Regions from separate parts of the Amycolatopsis sp. NPDC039088 genome, predicted to be linked through region 1. Evidence: riboswitches for the same ligand, from Rfam matches in the RefSeq annotation. Region 1 holds a riboswitch; each other region holds the start of a gene.

Region 1 (4,271 bases):
CGACCGCGCCGGTTCCGAAGTAGACGATCGGCGGGACACCGAGACCGGTGACCGAATGCGCGTCCCACAGCGTGTACGCGGCGATAGTGAGCCCGGTCAGCAGCCCGTACGCCACGCCTTTGCGGCGAGCGACGCGATCCGCGGCGTCGGCGTGCGCCGGGGACCGTCCGGTCCCGATGACCAGCACCCCGGCCACCACCAGGAACGCCCCCACGAGACCGAGTGGACCCGGCCGCTCGCCGAGCAGCACCACGGCCGCGAGCACCGAGATCAGCGGCCCGGTACCGCGGGCGAGTGGGTACACGACGGAGAGGTCGCCGACGGCGTAACCCCGCTGGAGGACGACTCCGTAGGTGACGTGCAACACGGCGGTGACCGCCGAGGCGAGCAACCACGTCCACTGTGGACGTTGCGGCTCCACGACCAGCGAGATCACCACGACGGGGGCGAGCAGAACCGCGGAAAGACTGTAATAGGCCCACACGAACCGGGCTCCGCCGCTGCGGATCCTCTTGGCGGCCAGGTTCCAGCCGGCGTGGATGACGGCGGCGGCGAGGACAAGGGACAGGGCGGTGGCGTTCACTGGGGACCTTTCACGTTTTCCGCGCATGCGGAAAACCCGGTCCTCCAGGCTTTTGTCCCGTCAGATGAACGGCGGCGCTTCCGGCCCCGCCGATGGTGCCGCTCGGACCTGCCCCACCTGCCCTGATTGTGTGCTGCGCGGAACGGGCAGGCGGCGGAACCCTAGGCACTACGATCTTCACCGTACCGCAAGCACCCGTCCGGAGGCGGCCGCGATCCGCCTCGGGACGGCTGTTAAGCTTGCTCTTCATCGCCGTGTGGCATTCCGTCATGGAGGAAACCCGCGCCGCTTTCGCGAGCGCGCAGGGCCAAGTCACAGCGCGGCGGTGAAACCACCGAGAGATCAAGAGGAGCGCCCCCGTGGCCAACATCAAGTCGCAGATCAAGCGCATCACCACCAACGAGAAGGCGCGTCAGCGCAACCAGGCGATCCGGTCCTCGGTGAAGACCGCGATCCGCAAGTTCCGCGAGGCCGCCGACGCCGGCGACAAGGCCAAGGCCCTCGAGCTGCAGAAGGACGCGGCCAAGAAGCTGGACAAGGCCGTCACCAAGGGCGTTCTCCACGCCAACCAGGCCGCCAACAAGAAGTCCGCGCTCGCGAAGCGCGCGAACTCTCTCTGATCGGCTTTCGAAGGGCCCCGGTGACGCGAGTCGCCGGGGCCCTTCGCCATGTTCAGCGACTGGTGCCGTGTGCGTCGACGACCTCCAGCACGGCGCGTTCCAGCGCGTACTCCGGGTCGGCCGCGACCCCCTTGACCTCGGCGTTGAGCCGGGCGACGATCCGCATCGCGGTGGCGAGACCGTCCTGCCCCCAGCCGCGGGCCTGCCCTTGGGCCTTGCGCACCTTCCACGGCGGCATCCCCAGCTCGCCCGCCATCTGGTTCGGGTTCCCGCGACCGGCGCCGGACACCCGTGCGATCGTCCGGACCGCGTCGGCGAGGGCGTCCGCGACCAGTACGTGCGGGACGCCGAGCTGCATCGCCCAGCGCAGTGACTCCAGCGCCGCCGCCTTGTCACCGGCCACGGCCTTCTCGGCGACGGCGAACCCGTTCACATCCGCGCGGCCCCGGTGATAGCGGCGGACCGCCTGCTCGTCGACCACTCCCCCGGAGTCCGCGACGAGCTGTGTCGCGGCCGAGGACAACTCGCGCAGATCCGAGCCGACCGCGTCGATCAGCGCGAGCACGGCCGGTCCGTCGATCTTTCCGCCCACCCGGCGGACTTCGTTGCGGACAAAGGACTCTCGCTCAGCGGGCTTGGTCAGTTTCGAGCACTCGACGACTTCCGCGCCTGCCTTCTTCAAGGCAGCGGGGAGCGCCTTGGCGGCCTTGCTCCGGCCGCCTCCGCTGTGCACGACGACGAGGACGATGCCGTCGGCGGGCGCCTTGATGTAGGCCATCACCCCATCGGCGAGCTCTTGTGAGATGTCGTGCGCGGATTCGAGGACGATGACCCGGGCCTCGGCGAACAGTGAGGGGCTGACCATCTCCGCGAGTGCCGGGACTGTGAGGTCCGACACCCGGATCCGGCTGAGATCCGCCGTCGGGTCGACCGCTTTGGCCGCGTCAGAAGCGCCACGGATCGCGCGTTCGATCAGCAGCTCTTCCTCACCGAGGACCAGGACCAGCGGCGATGGGGCGGAAGCTTGCGTCGTCACGGTGACGATCCTGCCACTCCTCCTCTCGTGTGCTTTGTCCGGTGATGTGTTCCGGGCACGGTGGCCCCACGCGAGCCCCATGTCGTACGGTGTTAGCGAGGCGACGCGATCATGCGCGTGCCGACAAGTGAATACCGCTCATCCAGAGGGGCAGAGGGAACGGCCCGATGAAGCCCCGGCAACCGGCGTCAGCCTGTCATCCCGCGATCGTGGGATAGCTGACGAACACGGTGCCAATTCCGGCCCGCCTCGGCGGGGCAGATGAGGAAAGGACCTCGCGATGACCGCAACCCTCGGCACGACCTCCACCACCAAGACCCCGGATCTCGGACCGGCCGTCGAACTGGTGTCGAAGGAAGAGGGACACCGGCAGCCGCTCGCCCCCGAATTCGTTTCCGCCGAGGACTTCTCGCCGCTCGAGGTCGCCTACGACTTCGGCCGCGTGCGCCGCGAGGACATCGAAGCGGGGCCGAAGAACATCTGGCGCTACAAGAAACTCCTTCCCGTTCCCTCGAACGTCGAAGAAATCCCCAACACCGAACCCGGCGCCACCCGGCTCGTCCAGGCTGACAGGCTGGCGAAAGCGCTCGGCGTCAAGAAGATCTGGGTCAAGGACGACACCGGCAACCCCACCCACTCGTTCAAGGACCGCGTGGTCGCCGTCGCGCTCGCGGCCGCGCGCGAGTTCGGGTTCGAGGTGCTCGCCTGTCCGTCGACCGGCAACCTGGCCAACGCGGTCGCCGCCGCGGCGGCCCGCGCGGGCTGGCGGTCGGTCGTGCTGATCCCGAAGACCCTCGAACGCGCCAAGATCCTCACCACCGCCGTGTACGACGGTGACCTGATCGCGGTCGACGGCAACTACGACGACGTGAACCGGCTCGCCACCCAGCTCGCTGCGGAGCAGGAGAGCTGGGCGTTCGTCAACGTGAACGTCCGGCCCTACTACTCGGAAGGCTCCAAGACACTGGCCTTCGAGGTCGCCGAGCAGCTCGGCTGGCGCCTTCCCCCGCAGATCGTGGTGCCGATCGCCTCCGGTTCCCAGCTCACCAAGGTGGACAAGGGTTTCCGCGAGTTCGGACAGCTCGGCCTCGTCGAGGAAACGCCGTACAAGGTGTTCGGCGCGCAGGCCACCGGCTGCTCCCCCGTCTCGGCCGCGTTCCGCGCGGGCCACGACGTCGTCCAGCCGGTCAAGCCGGACACGATCGCCCGGTCGCTGGCGATCGGTAACCCGGCCGACGGCCCGTACGTCCTCGACGTGGTCAACCGCACCGGCGGAGCGATCGAAGACGTCACCGACGAAGAAGTCGTCGAAGGCATCCGGCTGCTCGCCCGCACTGAGGGCATCTTCACCGAGACCGCCGGCGGGGTCACCGTGGCGACGGCCAAGAAGCTCATCGAGACCGGCAAGCTCGACCCGGACGCCGAGATCGTGCTGCTGATCACCGGCGACGGCCTCAAAACCCTCGACGCCATCGAGGACAAGGTCGGCCCGAAGGCCACCGTCAGCGCTTCGGCCGACGCTGTCCGCGAGGCACTCGGCATCTGAGATCCCGCCGGCCCGCCTCAGGAACGAGGCGGGCCGCGGGGCTCACCCCGGCGCAGCAGGGCGAGACCTCGCGCGTCGGCGACGACCGCGGTGTCGCCATCCGTGTCCGTCCTGGCGACCAAAGCACCGACAGCGGCCAGGTTGTCCAAAGTGGACTTACTTGGATGGCCGTAGGTGTTTCCGGCGCCGACACTCACCAACGCTACCCTCGGCGCGACGACGTTGAGGAAATCCGGTGCCGTGTAACGGCTTCCGTGGTGCGGCACCTTCAAGATCTCGGCACGCAGATCGACCCCCTCCGCCATCAGGTCGGCCTGCGCGGCGAGTTCGACGTCGCCGGTCAGCAGCAACCGGCCGGCCGGGGTCCCGGCACGCAGGACGACCGACCCGTTGTTGATCACCGTGCCGTCCTGCTCGAGGACTGATCGCCGTGTGACATAACGTGGCCCCAGTACCTCCAGTGACAGTCCCGGCCAGTCCAGCCGT
Region 2 (4,271 bases), on a different contig from region 1:
CGCCAGTCACGCAGCCGGACTTTCTCACCTTCGAGTGCGACGTTGTCCACCGGCCAATCGTGGCCCACCGGGGCTGGCTACGATCGTCAGGTGACTGAACTGCTCGGGCCTGCGGAGATCAGGGCGTTGGCGGCCGAGCTGGACGTACGTCCGACCAAGAAGCTCGGTCAGAATTTCGTGCACGATCCGAACACCGTGCGCCGTATCGTCGATCTTTCAGGAGTCGGCGAAGACGACGTCGTACTGGAAGTCGGACCGGGGCTCGGCTCGTTGACCCTTGGTCTGCTCGCGACCGGTGCCAAGGTCGTCGCGGTCGAGATCGATCCCGTCCTGGCCGGACGGTTGCCGGACACGGTGGCCGAGCGAGGGGGGGCCGAAAGGCTGACGGTCGTCGGGGCGGACGCTTTGCGGATCAAGGCGGAGGACCTGCCCGAACGGCCCACGGCGCTCGTCGCGAATCTGCCGTACAACGTCGCCGTTCCCGTCGTGCTGCACCTACTTGCCGAGCTGCCGTCGCTGACCAGCGGTCTCGTGATGGTCCAGACCGAGGTCGCGGACCGGATGGCCGCCGGGCCCGGGAGCCGGACTTACGGCGTGCCCAGCGTCAAGCTGGCGTGGTACGGGAAGGCGCGCAAAGTCGCCGCGGTGCCGCGATCGGTGTTCTGGCCTGTTCCGAACGTGGATTCCGCATTGGTCGCCTTCGAACGTGGCGACTTGGTGTGGTCCGTGGACCGGCAGCGCCTGTTCGCGGTCGTCGACGCCGCCTTCTCCCAGCGGCGAAAGACTTTGCGCGCGGCGCTGGCGTCGTGGGCAGGTTCCGCCGAACGGGCGGGGGAGTTGCTCGAGAAGGCGGGTGTCGACCCCAAGACTCGCGGCGAGCAGTTGGATGTTCATCAATTCGCTCGTATCGCCGCCGCGGCCGAATGACCAGCGGGTGGGCATGAGGGTGCTGCCCGTCGAATGCCGTCCGAGGTCAGCACGATGGCATAACCCTCTTCTCGATATGCGCCGTTCTAGCCTGTCTTAGCAGGCGGGAACCGTGACGCGGATCTGGAAACGCTGCCGCTGTCTCATGATATGGACAGCGGATCCTGTAGAGTGGGCACCGCCAGACGTGTGATCTGCGCCTACGCGCTTGCTTTCATCCAGTGGGATCGGTTTTACTCAGTGGGCCATCCCGAGCGACTGAGAGACCTGGCTCGCCGAAGTCGCAGCAACCACCCTCCACAGGGCAGGTGCTACCGCCAGGACCGATGGAGGCTGTGCCTAATGAACAGGGTCACCCACCCGCTCCTGCTGACCAGGCGACGTGTCGTCGATGAAGGTCGCCGCACGGTAAGTGCGTGTCGACGCTCCACCGTTACTGCCTGAGTCTTTCCCTTACCTCTGAAATCCGTCCGCTCTGGACGGTTAATCGGTGACGGTTGGCGCGCTCGAAAGAAGCGGCGCCCCATTCGCATGGAGCCTTTCGTGATCACTGTCGAAAACTTGTCGAAGTCCTTCCCCCTCAACGGAAATCCCGTCGTCGCCCTGCGCGACGTCAGCGTGGACATCCAAGCGGGCTCGCTGTTCGGAGTCGTCGGTCCGGCGGGCTCCGGCAAGTCGACCCTCGCTCGTTGCATCGGGCTTCAGGAGCGTCCTGACCGGGGCGTCGTCCGGCTCGACGGCCTCAACACCGGGACGCTGGACGGACGCCGCCTGCGCGAGATCCGCCGCCAGGTCGGTGTCGTGAGCACCAAGCCGGAGCTGCTCGCGGAGCGCACCATCGCCGGCAACATCGCTTCACCGCTCGAGCAGCTCGGCCTCGACGGACCGCAGCGCCGAAACCGGGTGGGCAACCTGCTCGACCTGGTCGGACTCACGCCACGGGCAGGTCAGCGGCCGGGCGAACTGTCCGAGGGGCAGCTGCGCCGAGTGGCGATCGCCAAGGCCTTGGCCGCCGGGCCGTCCGTGCTCCTGGCCGACGACCCGACCGCGGGTGTGCGGCCCGAGGAGTCCGGCGCGGTTTTGACCGTGCTCGACCGTGCGCGCGCCGAGCTCGGCGTGACCGTGCTGCTCACCACACCTGACGTCGGCGTGGTTCGCCGTGTCTGCGATGACGTGGCGGTTCTCGAAGCCGGTGCGATCATCGAACGCGGGACCGTGCTCGACTTGGTCTCCGACCCGAACAGCCGGACGGCGCAGGCGCTGCTTCCCGCGATCGAAACCAGCCGGGCTCAGGCCTCGAAGTACGACCGCGCGGTGGACGTCGTGCTTGTCGGCTTCGCGTCGGTCGGCGCCCTGCTGCCCGAGGCCGCCGGCCGCTTCGACGTCGAACTCGCCACCATCGGGGGCGGTCTGACCCGCATCGGCGACACACCGGTCGGCCGGTTCCGCCTCGGTGTGCGCGGTGAGCACGCGGACGCCGCGCTCGCCTGGATCGCCGAACGCGGCGGCCACGTGACGCACCCGGTTCGCGGACCGCAGGGCGTCGCCGCCTGATTTCTCCACGAACGGGCCGCCCTGGACTAAATCCGTCCAGGGCGGCCCGTTCATGTCTGACTCGTCCTGTTCTCTTTCTCCTGGTGGCAGCACAAGTGGGGCGGCCACGTAGGCTTGACGCGTGCTCGCCGTCGTACCGCCTCCAGTCACCGTCAGGGTTCCCGCCAAGGTCAACCTGCACCTGTCGGTCGGTGACGTACGTCCGGACGGCTACCACGAGCTGGTGACCGTGTTCCAGGCGCTTTCCCTGACCGACGAGGTGACCGTGGCGGTCACCGAAGACCCGGGTGTCGAGGTCTATGGCGAGGGGGAAGGTTCCGTACCGACCGGGGCCAACAACCTGGCATGGAAGGCCGCGCAGGCGCTGGCGGCTCATGTAGGCAAGGCGGACGGCGAATCCAAGGTTCGCGTGGTGCTCCGCAAAGGCATCCCGGTCGCCGGAGGGATGGCCGGGGGCAGCGCTGACGCGGCCGCGACCTTGGTCGGGCTCGCGTCACTCTGGAAGCTCGACATCTCCCGCGACGAACTGGCCGGTATCGCCGCCAAGCTCGGCAGCGACGTCCCTTTTGCGCTTTACGGTGGAACCGCACTGGGGACAGGCCGAGGTGAGCAACTGGTGCCGGTCCTGTCGCGGCACACCTTCCACTGGGTACTGGCGTTCGACCAGCGTGGTCTTTCGACCCCGCGTGTGTTCGGCGAACTGGACAGGTTGCGCGAAGAGGGCAACCCGCCGCGGATCGGTTCCCATACCCCGGTGGTCGAAGCGCTGGCGTCGGGTGACCCTCGGCAGCTGGCCCTGCTTCTGGGCAACGACCTGCAGGCGGCCGCCGTCTCGTTGCGTCCTGGACTGCGGCGCACCTTGAGGGCGGGGGTCAACGCGGGGGCACTCGCGGGCACCGTCTCCGGGTCCGGGCCGACCTGCGCGTTTCTCTGCGCGGACGCCCAGTCTGCGGTCGAGGTCGCCGCGGAGTTGTCCGGTGTGGGGGTGTGCCGGACGGTTCGCGTCGCGCACGGACCGGTTCCCGGCGCCCGGCTGGTCGGCGGGGACGACGCGCCACGACCGGCGCCGCCTCGAGTACACGCGTGAGGATGTCCGAACGGACATGTCTTAAATTCCCTTGTGGTGCAAGCTTTTTGGAAAGGATCGGCTGAGGAATGGCCAACTTGGTCAACCTGGAGTCGGTGAGCAAGTCCTACGGGGTGCGCCCGCTGCTCGATGGTGTTTCGCTTGGTGTCGCGGAGGGACAGCGCGTCGGCGTCGTCGGTCTCAACGGAGGCGGGAAGACGACCTTGCTGGAAGTCCTCGCGGGGCTCAGTGAGCCGGACGCGGGGCGGGTGAGTCACGTCCGTGGCCTGCGGATGGCCGTCGTCACCCAGCGGACCGAGCTTCCCGGCGGCAGCACCATCGGCGACGTCGTGCTGGAGCGCTACGGCGCGGAGCACGAATGGGCCGCCGACGCGCGAGTCAGGTCCATTATGGACGGTCTGGGGATCACCGCTCTCGGGGTCGACACCCCGACGGCGAACCTGTCCGGCGGTGAACGGCGTCGAGTCGCGCTGGCCGCGGCCCTCACCGGCGAGCTCGACCTCGTGGTCCTCGACGAGCCGACGAACCACTTGGACGTCGAAGGTGTGCGGTGGCTGGCGGACCACCTGCTCAACCGCAAGATCGCGGTCGTGGTCGTCACCCACGACCGGTGGTTCCTCGACACGGTCGCGAGTGTGACCTGGGAGGTCGCCAACGGTCGCGTCGAACAGTACGAAGGTGGCTACGCGGACTGGATCTTCGC
Region 3 (4,271 bases), on a different contig from region 1:
CGCGCTCATTCTGTTGCCGCCTTCTTCGTGTCCTTTGTAGATGTTCCGTCGTAGTCCTTGCCCAGCAGGGAGAGGATGACGATGAGCACGCCGCCGACGCAGATGGCGGAGTCGGCGACGTTGAAGATCGCCCAGCCCTGCCCGTTCGGCGCGAACGCGGAGATCATGTCGACCACGTGCCCCCGCAACGGGCCCGGCGCGCGGAAGATCCGGTCGGTCAGGTTGCCGAGCGCGCCGGCCAGCACCAGCCCGAGACCGATCGCCCAGCCGACCGAACGCAGCCGCCGGGCCAGCCAGACGATGGCGACCACGACCGCGGCCGCGACCAGCGCGAGCACCCAGGTCAGCCCGGTCGCCATCGAGAAGGCGGCACCGGGGTTGCGCACCAGCTGGAAGTACACCAGCCCACCGAGGAACTCGACCGGCTGTTTGCCCTCCAGCGTGGACACGGCGAGCTGCTTGGTGAGGAGGTCGATCCCCCACAGCACGGCGGCGACGGCGAACACGACGGCGACGCGCTTTTTGGGCAGCGGCGGCGACGGCGGCGCGGTCTCGGGCTCTGTACTCACTCCCCTATTCTCCACGGAGTGTGCTCAGCTCTGTCCGGCGGCCGCCTTCGGCCTGCTCAGCAGCGCCGCGAACGCCCCGGCGAGCACGACCAGTGACGACAACACCAGCGCGAGCCGTCCTTGGGCGAGCACGACCGCGCAGAGCACGAACGCCGCGGCCACGACCAGCACCAGCACACTGCGGTCCAGCCAGGCGAGCAGGACCAGGCCCAGCGTCAGCAGTACCGCGCTCCGCGCGTCGCCGTCCATGTCGAATTCCCAGTAGCCGACCAGATCCGCCAGCAGGATGGCGACCAGGCCGCCGACGGCGAGCGCGAGGACCTTCCACCACCGCGGGCCGTCCCCCGCCCGCGTGGCCTTGACGGCGTAGAAGAGCACGGTGCCGAGGTAGACCACGAGTACGGCGAACAGCCAGCCGTCGTCGCGGCCGACGCCGGAGAACGACGCGTCCAACGCGACCGCGTTCGCGCGGCTCATCTCCACGCCGTACAGGTTCTGCGTCAGGAACTGCTGGCCGCCCGTGGCGGGCGCGTAGGCGAACCATCCCTCCGACCACGGCGGGCCGAACGACAGCGCCACCACGATCAGCTGGACGAACCCCAGCAGTGCCAACGGAAACCAGTAACGCGGTCGCTCGTTCCCCATGCCGGGTGAGGGTAGTGGGTCAGGCGCAGAACGGGGGAAGCTCCCGGGGGTCGTTCTCCGGCACCCAGCGGCCCTCCGGCTTTTCGTACTGCCAGCGGGCGCCGCGGGCGACGATCTGGCGCAGCGCCAGCACGAGCCGGTCCACGTGCTCGGCGGTGCTGCCGAGACCGAGGCTGACCCGGATGGCCTGCTGACCGGCCGAACCGGCGGCGGAGATCAGCCGCTTGGTCGCGATATGCGCGCAGAACGCGCCGTCCCGCACACCGATGCCGTACTCCGCGGACAGGACGGCGGCGAGCCAGCCCGGCTCGAAGCCGTCGACGACGAAGCTCAGCGTGCCGACCCTGTCGACCGGCGCGTCGAACAACCGCAGCTCGGCGAAGCCGGGGATACCGGCGAGACCACGCCGCAGCCGGGCCAGCAGTTCGTCCTCGTGGGCGACGACCGCGTCCCAATTCGCGGCCAACGTCTCGCAGGCGACGCCGAGCGCGTAGACGCCGACAGTGTTGGGGGAACCGGCTTCGTGCCGCTCGGCGCCCGCGTTCCAGACGACACCGAGGTCCTCGGAGTCGCGGGTGACCAGCTTCGTCGCACCGCCACCGGCGAGGTACGGCTGGGCGGCGCGGAGCCAGTCGGCGCGGCCGATCAGCGCACCGGCACCGAAGGGCGCGTACAGCTTGTGGCCCGACAGCGCGATGTAGTCGACGTCCAGCTCGCGCACGGAGATCCGGCGGTGCGGCGCGAGCTGCGCGGCGTCGAGGGCGATCCGGGCGCCGTGCCGTCGCGCCACCGCGGCGATCTCCTTGACCGGCAACAGTTCCCCGGTCACGTTGGACGCGCCGGTGACGACGACCAGCCGCGGGCCCTGCGGGCAGTCCGCGAGTGCTTCGTCCACAGCGGACACCGCGGCGAGGCGGGTACGCGGCGTCTTGATCCGGCGGACGTTCGGACCCTTCCACGGCAGCAAGGCGGCGTGGTGGTCGGTGTCGAACACGACGACCGACGTGTGCTTCGGCAGGCTGCGGGCGAGAAGGTTGAAGGAATCGGTGGTGTTACGGGTGAACACCACGGTGTCGGTCGAGCGGGCGTCGACGAACTTCCGCAGGATTCCGCGCGTGCGCTCGTAAAGTTTGGTGGAGATCTGCGAAGCGAACCCCGCGCCGCGGTGCACGCTGGCGTACCAGGGCAGGAACTCGTCGACCGCGTCACGCACCTTGTCCAGACAGGGGGCACTCGCCGCGTGGTCGAGGTTGGCGTAGCCGATGTCGCCGCCGGTGACCAGCGGGACCCGCAGATCGGCGCAGGCGACCGCCGGGATTTCGTGCGTCGCAACGGTTTCCGCGACAGTGGCGGGGGTGCTGGTGCGTTCGAGAGCGAGAGTCATCGTCATCCTCCGGGCCAGGGGACCCGACGAGGATCCCGCGCTTGCCCGTCGCACCGCGCGACGAGCCAGGTCCTCACCCGGGGCACCCCACCGCGGAAGGAGGGTTGCCGGTCAGCTAGCCGGGGCTTGACGCTGACACTCGTGACCTAGGGACGAAGTTAGCGGATGCCCCGGCGATCGAGCCACCCCTTGCCCGCATGTTGAGACGCCGCTCACGTACTCCGCAAGCGAGAAGAACCCCGGACGCCGGAGTCAGACGCGGAATCGGCCGGGCAGGGAAACGACGGAGCGGGAGCCGACTTCGGTGGCGGTACCCGAGTACTGCTCGGCGCCCGCGGTGAACTGCCAGCCGCCGAAGGTCTTGCCGTCGACCGGTTCGCCGTACGCCTCGGCGACCTTGGTCGAGACCTCGTCGTAGGACATCCCGTTCCAGTTGCCCGCGCCGACGCCGAAGTCGCGGGAGTCTCCGCCCTGGGCGGCTGCCGTCGGCAGGGTCCACAGGGTGAAGTGCACGTGCGCGCCGGTGCTGCTGCCACCACAGGGCAGCGCGTTCCCGGTCCGGCCGAGGGCGTCACCCGGGACGACGCGCTGGCCGTCGGTGACCGCAATGCCTTCCAGGTGGTAGTACCCGGTCCGCCAGCCGCCGTCGTGGTCGACGGTCACCCAGTCGCCGCCGTCGCAGTGCTGGATCCGGACGGTACCTGCCAGCGGGACGCGGACGGTCTTGTCCGCCGGGCTGAAGTCGATGGCGTTCTTCACGCCGGAGGCTCCGTTGTCCGAGTGGATCCCCGCCGAGTAGACCGACTGGCCGGTGTCGAACGGCAAGCCGAACGCCGGGAACGCGCCCGCGGCCGACGCGGGCGCCGACAGGATCACCCCGACGAGAACGGCCGCGGCCCCCAGGCTGGCGAACTGCGCACGAAGATTCGTCACCTTGCGTACTCCTTAACCCGTGACACTCACCCATTCGATGGAGTGGATTGCCGGGAAAGTAATCCAAAAGGAGTACAAAAGGGAATAACCAGTGACGAACTTTCCGAGATCTTCGGACGAACCACCGGGGCTGGTTGGTGACCTACTGGCCGGATTCGCCCTTCCACCTGGCGAGGCGACCGGCCCGGTCGACGGCACGAAGCCGTCGTTCGGCGCCGTCACGCGCTTCAGAGGTGGTGACTACGAGTAACTGATCCCGTTCCTGGAGCCGGGTGTTCTTGTTGGGTGTGAACCCGGTGCCGTCGCGGACGAGCAGGCTGATCGTCGCCCCCACCGGAAGCCGCAGTTCCGCCAGGTAGACGCCGTGCATCTTGGACCCGGGATGGATGCGGACCTGCAGCAGCTCGGCACCCATCTCGTCGAGTGGCGCGGAGTCGACGTCGATCTCGTGCGCTTCGGCGTGCTGTGCCAGCCCGAGCACCTTGGCGAGCGGGGTCAAGGTCGCGCCTTGGAGCAGGGTCAGCACGATGACCAGGACGAACACCGCGTCGACGAGTTCCTGCGCGCCGGGCACCCCGGACGACAGCGGGATCAGCGCGAGCACGATCGGGACCGCCCCGCGCAGTCCGGCCCAGGACAGGAACACCTGTTCTCGCCACGGAATCTTGAACGGCAGCGCCGACAGCACCACCGACAGCGGACGAGCCAGCAACAACACGACCGCGCCCGCCACCAGCCCC

What was found. Region 1 has a riboswitch for S-adenosylmethionine ahead of thrC (threonine synthase). Riboswitches for the same ligand answer to the same signal wherever they lie in the genome.
Region 2: it holds a riboswitch for S-adenosylmethionine, as region 1 does, so the genes downstream of both, ACZ7KI_RS22655 (methionine ABC transporter ATP-binding protein) here and thrC (threonine synthase) in region 1, are expected to answer to the same signal.
Region 3: it holds a riboswitch for S-adenosylmethionine, as region 1 does, so the genes downstream of both, ACZ7KI_RS16885 (aminotransferase class V-fold PLP-dependent enzyme) here and thrC (threonine synthase) in region 1, are expected to answer to the same signal.

Annotation. Positions count from the first base shown of each region.
Region 1 is NZ_JBVKAE010000010.1:51,495-55,765, forward strand. Features, by position in the region: gene ACZ7KI_RS15075 (EamA family transporter) at 1-610, opposite strand, end outside; gene rpsT (30S ribosomal protein S20) at 943-1,203, shown strand; gene holA (DNA polymerase III subunit delta) at 1,256-2,239, opposite strand; SAM riboswitch class I at 2,375-2,507, shown strand; gene thrC (threonine synthase) at 2,520-3,785, shown strand; gene ACZ7KI_RS15095 (ComEC/Rec2 family competence protein) at 3,803-4,271, opposite strand, start outside.
Region 2 is NZ_JBVKAE010000017.1:141,230-145,500, reverse strand. Features, by position in the region: gene ACZ7KI_RS22665 (GNAT family N-acetyltransferase) at 1-50, opposite strand, end outside; gene rsmA (16S rRNA (adenine(1518)-N(6)/adenine(1519)-N(6))-dimethyltransferase RsmA) at 91-927, shown strand; SAM riboswitch class I at 1,170-1,260, shown strand; gene ACZ7KI_RS22655 (methionine ABC transporter ATP-binding protein) at 1,471-2,481, shown strand; gene ACZ7KI_RS22650 (4-(cytidine 5'-diphospho)-2-C-methyl-D-erythritol kinase) at 2,603-3,568, shown strand; gene ACZ7KI_RS22645 (ABC-F family ATP-binding cassette domain-containing protein) at 3,637-4,271, shown strand, end outside.
Region 3 is NZ_JBVKAE010000011.1:176,357-180,627, forward strand. Features, by position in the region: gene ACZ7KI_RS16870 (RluA family pseudouridine synthase) at 1-9, opposite strand, end outside; gene lspA (signal peptidase II) at 6-569, opposite strand; gene ACZ7KI_RS16880 (hypothetical protein) at 594-1,214, opposite strand; gene ACZ7KI_RS16885 (aminotransferase class V-fold PLP-dependent enzyme) at 1,234-2,598, opposite strand; SAM riboswitch class IV at 2,631-2,745, opposite strand; gene ACZ7KI_RS16890 (M23 family metallopeptidase) at 2,851-3,531, opposite strand; gene ACZ7KI_RS16895 (potassium/proton antiporter) at 3,674-4,271, opposite strand, start outside.